DNA from 2 places in the Sanguibacter sp. HDW7 genome. Region 2 is predicted to be linked to the other one. Evidence: predicted binding sites of a transcription regulator. Region 2 holds the regulator's gene; the other holds the start of a gene.
The links. The regulator LexA, encoded in region 2, represses DNA repair genes until DNA is damaged. The targets are predictions, from matches to a motif close to TCGAACANNTGTTCGA.
Positions count from the first base shown of each region.

Region 1: the regulator LexA is predicted to act here: its motif matches at 2,242-2,257, upstream of G7063_RS11515 (HNH endonuclease signature motif containing protein).

Region 1 is NZ_CP049862.1:2,528,367-2,532,875, reverse strand. It holds gene G7063_RS11515 (HNH endonuclease signature motif containing protein) at 1-2,156, opposite strand, end outside; gene G7063_RS11510 (LLM class flavin-dependent oxidoreductase) at 2,522-3,391, shown strand; gene G7063_RS11505 (hypothetical protein) at 3,448-3,726, shown strand; gene G7063_RS15300 (class I SAM-dependent methyltransferase) at 3,774-4,509, opposite strand, start outside.
Region 2 is NZ_CP049862.1:1,364,421-1,368,929, reverse strand. It holds gene serA (phosphoglycerate dehydrogenase) at 1-336, shown strand, start outside; gene G7063_RS06395 (DUF5302 domain-containing protein) at 441-617, opposite strand; gene nrdR (transcriptional regulator NrdR) at 713-1,213, opposite strand; gene G7063_RS06385 (LysM peptidoglycan-binding domain-containing protein) at 1,296-1,664, opposite strand; gene lexA (transcriptional repressor LexA) at 1,862-2,596, shown strand; gene G7063_RS06375 (L-lactate dehydrogenase) at 2,680-3,669, opposite strand; gene G7063_RS06370 (ATP-dependent DNA helicase) at 3,727-4,509, opposite strand, start outside.

The DNA.
Region 1 (4,509 bases), 1.2 Mb from region 2:
TCGGTACTTGGCGAGTCCGGCGAGGCCGGGGTCGCCGGTGAGTCCGGGGCCGCCGGGGTCGCCGGTGGGCCCGAGGCGGCAGGACGTTCTTCGGACGCGCGGTCTTCGGACACGTGTCCCTCGGACACGTGTTCTTCGGACGCCTGTCCCTCGGACGCGCGTTCCATGGACAGGTGTTCCTTGGACGTGCGTTCCTCGGATGCTCGCTTCTTGGGCGCGTCGTCGAAGGTCGGATCGAGCGAGGCGCGGGTCGTGCTTGTCCGTCCCGTGGGCGACGTCCACCGGAGCGTCGACGGAGTGAGCCGTCCACCTGGGCGCCCGTGCTGCCCGTCGCGGCCGACGCTGTCACAGTCGGCGCTCTCACAACCAACGCCGTCGCGGCCCGTGTGGCCCGGATGGCCCGGGAGGCCAGCGCTGCCAGCCCCACGAGCCTCGTCTGCTCTGAGGGCGTCGCGCAGTCTTGTGGCCCGGGCGTCATCGACAACCTGGACCGACCATGCGCCGGCGTGCTTGAGGCGGTGGTGCATGCGGCACAGGTGGGCGAGGTTCGACGCGGACGTCGCCCCTCCTTCCTCCCAGGCCTCGACGTGGTCGAGGTCGCACGCCTCGGCGCGGCGACGGCACGACGGGAACCTGCACGTCGCGTCGCGCAGCTGGGTGAAGGCGCGCAGGTGCGCGGGGACTCTGTAGGTCGAGCGGGACATGTCGAGCGGCACACCGGTGTGAGGGTCGGTGAGGATCCTCCGGAGCGAAGAGCTCTGGGCGACGAGCGCCCGGGCTGCCTCGCGGTCGATCGGTCCGGCCCCGACGATCTCGCCCACGGGAATGGGCACGAGGCGTTTGGCGCGCCGGTTGCTGTGCTGGACAGGGTCGTCCGGCGGTTCGAAGTGGTCGGCCGAACCGTCCTGCAGCGCGCCATCGCTCAACGCACCATCGTGCTGCAACGCTCCATCGTGCAACGTGCCGTCCGGGGGAGCCCCGGCTGCACGTCGGTGGGCCGTGCATGTAGCCGTCGTGGCCGCGTCGTCCGCGAGCCAGTCCACCGGGACGAGCACTGCGACAGTCGGGACGATCCCGTAGATGTCGATGTCGCACGCAGCCGATGCGGCGTGGGCGTCGTCGTCGCCGAGCGACTCGACGTAGGCGGCCTCGAGCATCCGTCTGTCGCGTTCTTGCGCCCCGCGGCCTTGTGTTTCGCTGCCCGGAGCCGCATTGCTCGCAGCAGCGTCGCCCGCCGCGCCGTGGCCCTGAACGCCTACGCTGCCGCTGCCGCTGCCGCTGCCGCTGCCGCTGCCGCTGCCGCTGCCGCTGCCGCTGCCGCTGCCGCTGCTGCCGTCGGCGCCGCTTGTGTCTGTGAGGGCAAGATCAGCGCCGTGCGTGTCGGTGCTGGGACCTGCTGAGGGGCGAGGCGTGCCGGAGCCGGTCACGAGCAGTGCCCCGTCGGCGAGCGCGTACGCCATGAAGGCGTCGGCCCGCAGCTGGGTGAGCGTGCGGGGGTCGTCGGGAGCCTGCACGGCCATCGCGGCGTCGGTGCAGCGGTTGTAGATCGCGTGCGCAGCGACGGCGGGCAGGTGCGCGGTGAGCGTCGACATGCCGTCGCGGGGCGGTGCGAGGAGCACATGCCTGCTGGCCCGCGCCCGCCGGTGCCGCACGTCGACCGACTCCGGGTGCCGCAGCTCGCGGCGACGCCGGGCGAAGACCTGGAGGCTTGCTGCTGTCACGTTGGGGGCCTTCGCGAGGATCTCGGCCTCGAGCGGTCCGCGCGCCGCGACGGGCAGTGTCGTGAGCTCCTCGAGGGCGACGCGGACGTGGCGCTCAGAGACGTGTCCGTCGAGGAGCGCCCGCCACAGTGCGGGGTGCTCCTCCGTGGCCGTCCGTGCGTCCTCCCAGGCACGTCGCACCGTCCCCTCGGGCATATGGAGCGCGGTCGCGACCTCGGCGATGCCCGATCTGTGCGCGGCCTCGACCGCGCGCGACGACGCGAGCGCGACGTCGTCGACGCGCTCGGCGTGAGCCGCCTCCTGGTCCGCGAGGACGCCGAGGTGCGAGAGAGCGCGGGCCTTCATGGCCGAGGCGGTCCGGATGGTGCGTTCGGCCTCTTCGACGACGCGCAGGACGAGGTCCTGGACCTCGCGCAGGCGGAGCCCCTCCGCCACCCAGGCCTCGTGGCCCTCGAGTGGGGGAGCGCTTCTGCGGTCACGTGCGTCGCAACCCGATTCGTCCGCCATGCGCACTATTCTATCGAACGCGAGTTCGACCGCAACCCGAGCGAGGAGTGTGCGGGGGTGGGGTCAGCCGAGGTGCGGGGTGAGTGCGTGCGTGCGCCGCGAGGCGTCGTTGACGTGCCAAGAAGGCACTGCGGCGCCGACGCGCAAGAGGGCACGGTGACCCCGACGCGCCACGAGAGCGCGGCGACCCCGACGCGCCAGGGGAGCGCGGCACCCCGACCCTTCGAGGGAGCTCAGCGTCGTTGAGGCGTCAAGGGACGTGACCACGCGGGCGCCGCGGCTACGCTCGAACCATGCGAGTCGGCTTGTGCATCCTGCCCCAGTTCCGCTGGTCCGAGGCCGCGCCCCTGTGGCGCGCCGCCGAGGACCTCGGCTTCGCCCACGCCTGGACCTACGACCACCTCGCCTGGCGCTCCCTCGCGGACGAACCCTGGTTCGCCACCGTCCCGACGCTCACGGCCGCTGCCCTCGCGACGACGACGATCCCGCTCGGCACCTTCGTCGCGACCCCGAACTACCGCCACCCGGTGACGTTCGCGAAGGACGTCCTCACGCTCGACGACATCTCCGGCGGCCGCGTGCTCCTCGGCCTCGGCGCGGGCGGTGGCGGCTTCGACGCCGCGGTGCTCGGCGACGAACCCCTCACGCCGGGGCAGAAGGTCCGACGGCTCGACGAGTTCCTCGGCCTCCTCACGACGATGCTCACGGAGCCCGTCACCGACCACAGCGGCGAGTTCTACACTGCGGTCGACGCACGCACCTACCCCGGACCGCTCGCCGGGCCGCCGCCCCTGCTCGTGGCGGGCAACGGCCCACGTGCTCTCGACGTCGTCGTCCGCCGAGGCCAGGGCTGGGTGACGACGGGCATCGAGCAGGTCGGCGACGTCGACGCCTGGTGGGCGAGCCTCGCGACGCTCTCCGCGTGCCTCGACAGCGCCCTCGTGCGCGCCGGTCGCGCCGACGCGATCGTCGACCACGAGCTCTTCCCGCGCTACCTCAACCTCGACACGTTCACGTACTCGCTCGAGTCCGTCGGCAAGTTCGACGACATGGTCGGGCGGGCCGCCGAGCTCGGTTTCACCGACGTCGTCGTGCACCGACCGCGCGCCGACGGCATCTACGCGGGCGACCCCGAGATCATCGAGCGGCTCACGCTCAGCTGAGCACGAGGGCGGGGCTGAGTACGAGGGCGCGGCCGTGCTCGCCCGCGCGGGTAGGTTTGCCCGACGAAGCGCCCGACGAAGCGCCCGACGAAGCGCCCGACGAAGCGCCCGACGAAGCGCCCGACGAAGCGCCCGACGAAGCGCCCGACGAAGCGCCCGACGAAGCGCCCGACGAAGCGCCCGACGAAGCGCCCGACGAAGCGCCCGACGACCCGCCCGACGACCCGCGCGAAGACGCGCCCGACGACGCGCTCGAAGACGCGTCCCACGACGCGCCCGACGAAGCGCCAGCGATGGCGGGCGACGATGCGCCAGCGACGGCGCGCGTGCGATGACGCGGCTGCCGTGCGCGTCGTCGTGGCTGCGGCGGGGCCTGGGCGCCTCAGCGCTTGACCGACCTCGTCACCGTGAACTTCGGTGTGCGCGAGGCCTGCTCCGTCGGGCCGACGACCCGCTCGAGCGACGGCCGGTAGCGCAGGTGCGAGTTCCACACGACCCACAGCTCGCCGCCCGGCCGCAGGACGCGCGCGGCCGCCCGGAACATCGCCTCGGCGATGTCGGTGCTGACGACCGCGCCCGCGTGGAACGGCGGGTTGCAGACGACGACGTCGACCGAGCCGTCCGGCACGGACGCCGCCGCGTCGTCACGCAAGGTCGCGACGCGGTCGCCGACGCCGTTCGCTGCGGCGGTCGCCGCGGCCGAGAGCACCGCAGCCGCGGAACGGTCCGTCGCGACGACTGACGCGCCCGGGATACGAAGCGCGACGGCCGTCGCGAGCACGCCAGTGCCGCAGCCGAGGTCGAGCACACGGAAGAAGGGCCCGACGGAGGGCGACGGTGAGGAGAACGACGTCGTGCTTCCCGACGACGTCGTGATGCTCGACGGCTCTGTGATACTCGACGACTCAGCGCTGCCCGACGGCTTCGTGCCTCTGCCGCCCCGATGCGTCTCGAGACCGTGGACGAGCTCGCCCAGGACGTCGAGCAGGGCACGCGTCCCGATGTCGAGCGTCGTCCCCGCGAACGCGGCGCCATGCGCGACGACCTCGAGCGAGGAGGCGACGCCGAGCGTGGTGACACCTGCGCTGCTGACGCCTGCCCTGTCGATGCCCGCGCCC
Region 2 (4,509 bases):
GAGGAGGCGCAGGAGGCGATCGGCCAGTTCGTCGCGACGAAGATCCGTGACTACCTCACGACGGGCTCGACGACCCTCTCGGTCAACCTGCCGAACCTCGCTCTCGAGAACACGGGCGCGAGCCGCGTCGCCTATCTCCATCGGAACGTGCCCGGCGTGCTCGCGAAGGTCAACCAGATCCTCGCCGCGCACGACGTCAACATCGAGGGCCAGCTCCTCGGGACGCGCGGCGACATCGGCTACGTCGTCACCGACGCGGGCTCCGACGTGTCCGCCGACGCGATCGCCGAGCTCACGCAGCTCGACGAGACGGTGCGGCTCCGCGTCCTCGACTAGGACCCGCCTCCCGCGAACGCCACAGGGCCCGCGTTCCCCTCACGGGGAGCGCGGGCCCTGTGGCGTCGCGAGCATCGTGACTGTCGCGACGGACGGTCGTCGGCTCAGCCGGACTTGCGGCGGAACGTCCGCTGCGTGCTGCCGCTCGTCTCGGAACCGTGGACGGCCCCGGTGTTCGCGGCCCGCTCCGCAGTGCGGTCGTTGCCCTTCTTCGCGGCGAGCGCCGCACGGAACTTCTCCTTGACGTCCTCAGGGACGGATCGGTCGTCGTGGTCAGCCATGGGCGCCTCCTTGGGAACGGCCGCGGGTGCGGCACTCCACCTTCTCGCGTCGACAGGCTCGACGCCAACCTTTTGCGCGGCGCGGACGCCCGCCCTCACGCCTCGGGCGCGTCGCTCTCGGCGTCCTGGCCCGCGGGGAGCGTGGCTCCCTCGCGGTCCGCGCGGAGCAGGGTGATCGCGGCCTCGAAGTCCTCGAGCGAGCCGAAGTCCTGATAGACGCTCGCGAAGCGGAGGTAGGCGACGACGTCGAGCTCGCGGAGCGGCCCGAGGATCGCGAGCCCGATCTCGTTGGCGTCGATCTCAGCGCTGCCAGAGCCTCGGATCGACTCCTCGACACGCTGCGCGAGCAGCGCGAGGTCGTCGTCGCTCACGGGACGGCCCTGGCACGCCTTGCGGACGCCCGCGACGACCTTGTCGCGCGAGAAGGGCTCGGTCGCACCGGAGCGCTTGACCACCGTGAGGCTCGAGGTCTCGACCGTCGAGAAGCGCCGGCCGCACTCGGGGCACTGGCGACGGCGCTTGATCGAGAGCCCGTCGTCGGACGTGCGTGAGTCGACGACGCGGGAGTCGGGGTTCCGGCAGAACGGGCAGTGCATGTGCGTCCTCGGGGATGTCACTTCGGGGGGCATCGCGACGATAGGCCCACGCCCCGCGCCACGCAAGGCGGCGCGCCGCTCCTCAGTCTGCGTCGACGACAGGGACGACGAGCTGCTGACCCGCCGCGAGGCTCGAACCCGTGAGGCCGTTGAGCCGTGCGATCTCCTGCAGCGCGTCGCGCACGTCAGCCCCGGGCGCCGTGACGGACGAGGCGATGGCCCACAGCGACTCCCCTGCACCAACCGTACGGACCGTCACCGCCTGCGCCCCCGCAGGGGCGTCGGCCGTCGCCCCGTTCGCGAACACGAGCGCTCCGGAACCGAGGACCGCGGACACGAGCAGACCGAGGACGATGCGTCCACGGCGCGTGATCCGGAGCGGCGCAAGCTCGGGCGCCGGCGCAGCGGCACGGGCAATGCGGGGCGAGGCCGCCAGGCTCATGGTGCTCATCTCGGTGCTCCTCCGTCGGTCGAGGTGAACCTCGAACGCCTGTTCGTCGAACTGCTGTTCTATTTCTAGCAGGGTCCGCCACGGATGTCGAGACACGCTCGAACGGATGTTTGAACCCGCCGGTGTCCTCCCCTAGGCTGACGAAGGACAGCCGACCACGAGCCTCCGACATTCGGGGGTCGACGAGGGAGCAGCACGTGACGCAGACCGCCTCCGGGCCCACCGGGCCCGACCTTCCCGTGACGCGGGCGCTCACGGGACGCCAGCGCGCGGTGCTCGAGTGCATCCGCGCGTCGCTCGACGAGCGTGGCTACCCCCCGACGATGCGCGAGATCGGTCGGTCCGTCGGACTCACGAGCCCGTCGAGCGTCAAGCACCAGCTCGAGGCACTCGAGCGCAAGGGCTATATCCGCCGCGACCCCCACAGCCCGCGCGCGCTCGAGATCGTCCAGGCGGACGACGCCCGCGTCGTCGCCACGTCGGTGCCCTCCCCGGTCGAGCCGGACGCCCGGCCGCGGATCGTCCACGACTCCGCCGCCGAGGACGACTCGCGCCCCACCCCGTCGTACGTCCCGCTCGTCGGCCGCATCGCCGCAGGCGGCCCGATCCTCGCCGAGCAGGTCGTCGAGGACGTCTTCCCCCTGCCCCGCCAGCTCGTCGGCGACGGCGAGCTCTTCATGCTCAAGGTCCAGGGCGACTCGATGATCGACGCGGCGATCTGCGACGGCGACTGGGTCGTCGTCCGGCGTCAGCCCGTCGCCGAGAACGGCGAGATCGTCGCCGCGATGATCGACGGCGAGGCGACGGTCAAGACGTTCAAACGCACGTCCGGCCACGTCTGGCTGCTGCCGCAGAACTCCGCGTACGCGCCCATCCCCGGCGACGGCGCACAGGTCCTCGGCCGCGTCGTCTCGGTGCTGCGCTCCCTGTAGCCCGACCGCACCCGGACAGCGACCACGGCAGCATGACGAAGGCCCCCTCCGCGGAGGGGGCCTTCGTCATGCTGCCGTGGTGCTCAGAATCCGAACTCGCGTGCGACCGCACGCAGGTGGTCCGCCGACGCCTTGAGGCCGTCGTACTCGGCGTCCGACAGCGGCACCTGCAGCTGCTCGTACACGCCGCGACGCCCGACGATCGACGGGACGGACAGGCACACGTCGGAGATCCCGTAGTAGTCCGTGAGGAGCGAGGAGACCGGAAGGACCGAGTGCTCGTTCGTGAGGATCGCCTCGATGATGCGCGTGCCCGCGAGCCCGACCGCGTAGTTCGTCGCGCCCTTGCCCTCGATGATCTTGTACGCCGAGTTGACGACCTCGTCTGCGATGCGCGCGCGGTCGTCGTGCGTGAGCGGTCCGTGGTGCTCCGACTGACGGTTCCACTCGAGGAGCGGCACGCCACCGATCGTCGCGGAGTCCCACAGCGGGATCTCGGTGTCGCCGTGCTCGCCCGCGATGTAGGCGTGGACGTTGCGCACCGCGACGCCGCAGTGCTGCGCGATGAGGAAGCGCAGGCGCGAGGTGTCGAGCACCGTGCCCGAGCCGAACATCTGGCTCGGCGGCAGGCCCGAGATCTTCAACGACGCGTACGTCACGACGTCGACCGGGTTCGTCACCATGATGTAGACGGCGTTCGGCGCGGCCTCGACGAGCCCCGGGAGGATCTTCTTCATGAGGTCGATCGTCGCGCCCGCGAGCTCGGTCCGGGTCTGCCCCGGCCTCTGCTTCGCGCCCGCCGTGACGACGACGACGTCGGCGTCCGCGCAGACCTCGACGTCGGCCGAGCCGATGACCTGGGCCTCTGGCACGAACTGCACGCCGTGCGAGAGGTCGAGCACCTCCGCCTCGACCTTGGCGGCGTTGATGTCCATGAGCGCGACCGTGCGCGCCGCGCCGCGCATGAGCGCCGCGTAGGCGAGCGTCGAGCCGACGGCTCCTGCTCCCACGACGGCCAGCTTGGTCGTGCGCAGCGCCGTGTGCTCGTCGGGGTGCGGCGTGATGTTCGGCATCGTTCCTCCAGGGTTGAGCAGCGGGTCGCGCGAGCGGCCCGCAGGTCCTGGTCCAGCCTAGCGAGCGGGCTCGCCCTCGGTGAGCCGTCTCAGGGCGCCGAGGACCGTCGCGCGGTCGGTCGTCGGCCACAGCGGGGGCATCGAGCGCGTGAGGAAGCTGCCGTAGCGCGCGGTCGCGAGGCGTGAGTCGAGCACCGCGACGACGCCGCGGTCCGTCGAGGTCCTCACGAGGCGACCTGCGCCCTGCGCGAGCAGGAGCGCCGCGTGCGTCGCCGACACCGACATGAAGCCGTTGCCACCCGCTGCGGCGACTGCCTCGGTCCGCGCGGAGCGCACGGGGTCGTCGGGCCGCGGGAAGGGGATGCGGTCGATGAGGACGAGGCTGCACGAGCGCCCAGGCACGTCGACGCCCTGCCACAGAGAGAGCGTTCCGAAGAGGCACGTCGCCTCGTCCTCGGCGAACTGCTTGACGAGCGTCGGCAGGACGTCGTCGCCCTGGCACAGCACGGGAACGTCGAGCCGCTCGCGCATCGCGGCCGCGACGGTCTCGGCGGCGCGTCGGGACGAGAAGAGCCCGAGCGTGCGACCGCCCGCGGCCTCGACGAGCTCCGCGATCGTGTCGAGCTGCGCCTCCGTCGCGGGTTCGCGGCCCGGCGCGGGCAGGTGCTTCGCGATGTAGAGGATGCCCTGCTTGGCGTAGTCGAAGGGTGTGCCGACGTCGATGCCGTCCCAGCGCGCCTCGGGCCCGTCGCCGCCGGCCGAGCCGAGGCCGAGCGAGCGCGCGACGTGCTCGAAGGACCCGCCGAGGCTCAGCGTCGCCGACGTGAAGACTCCCGTGCG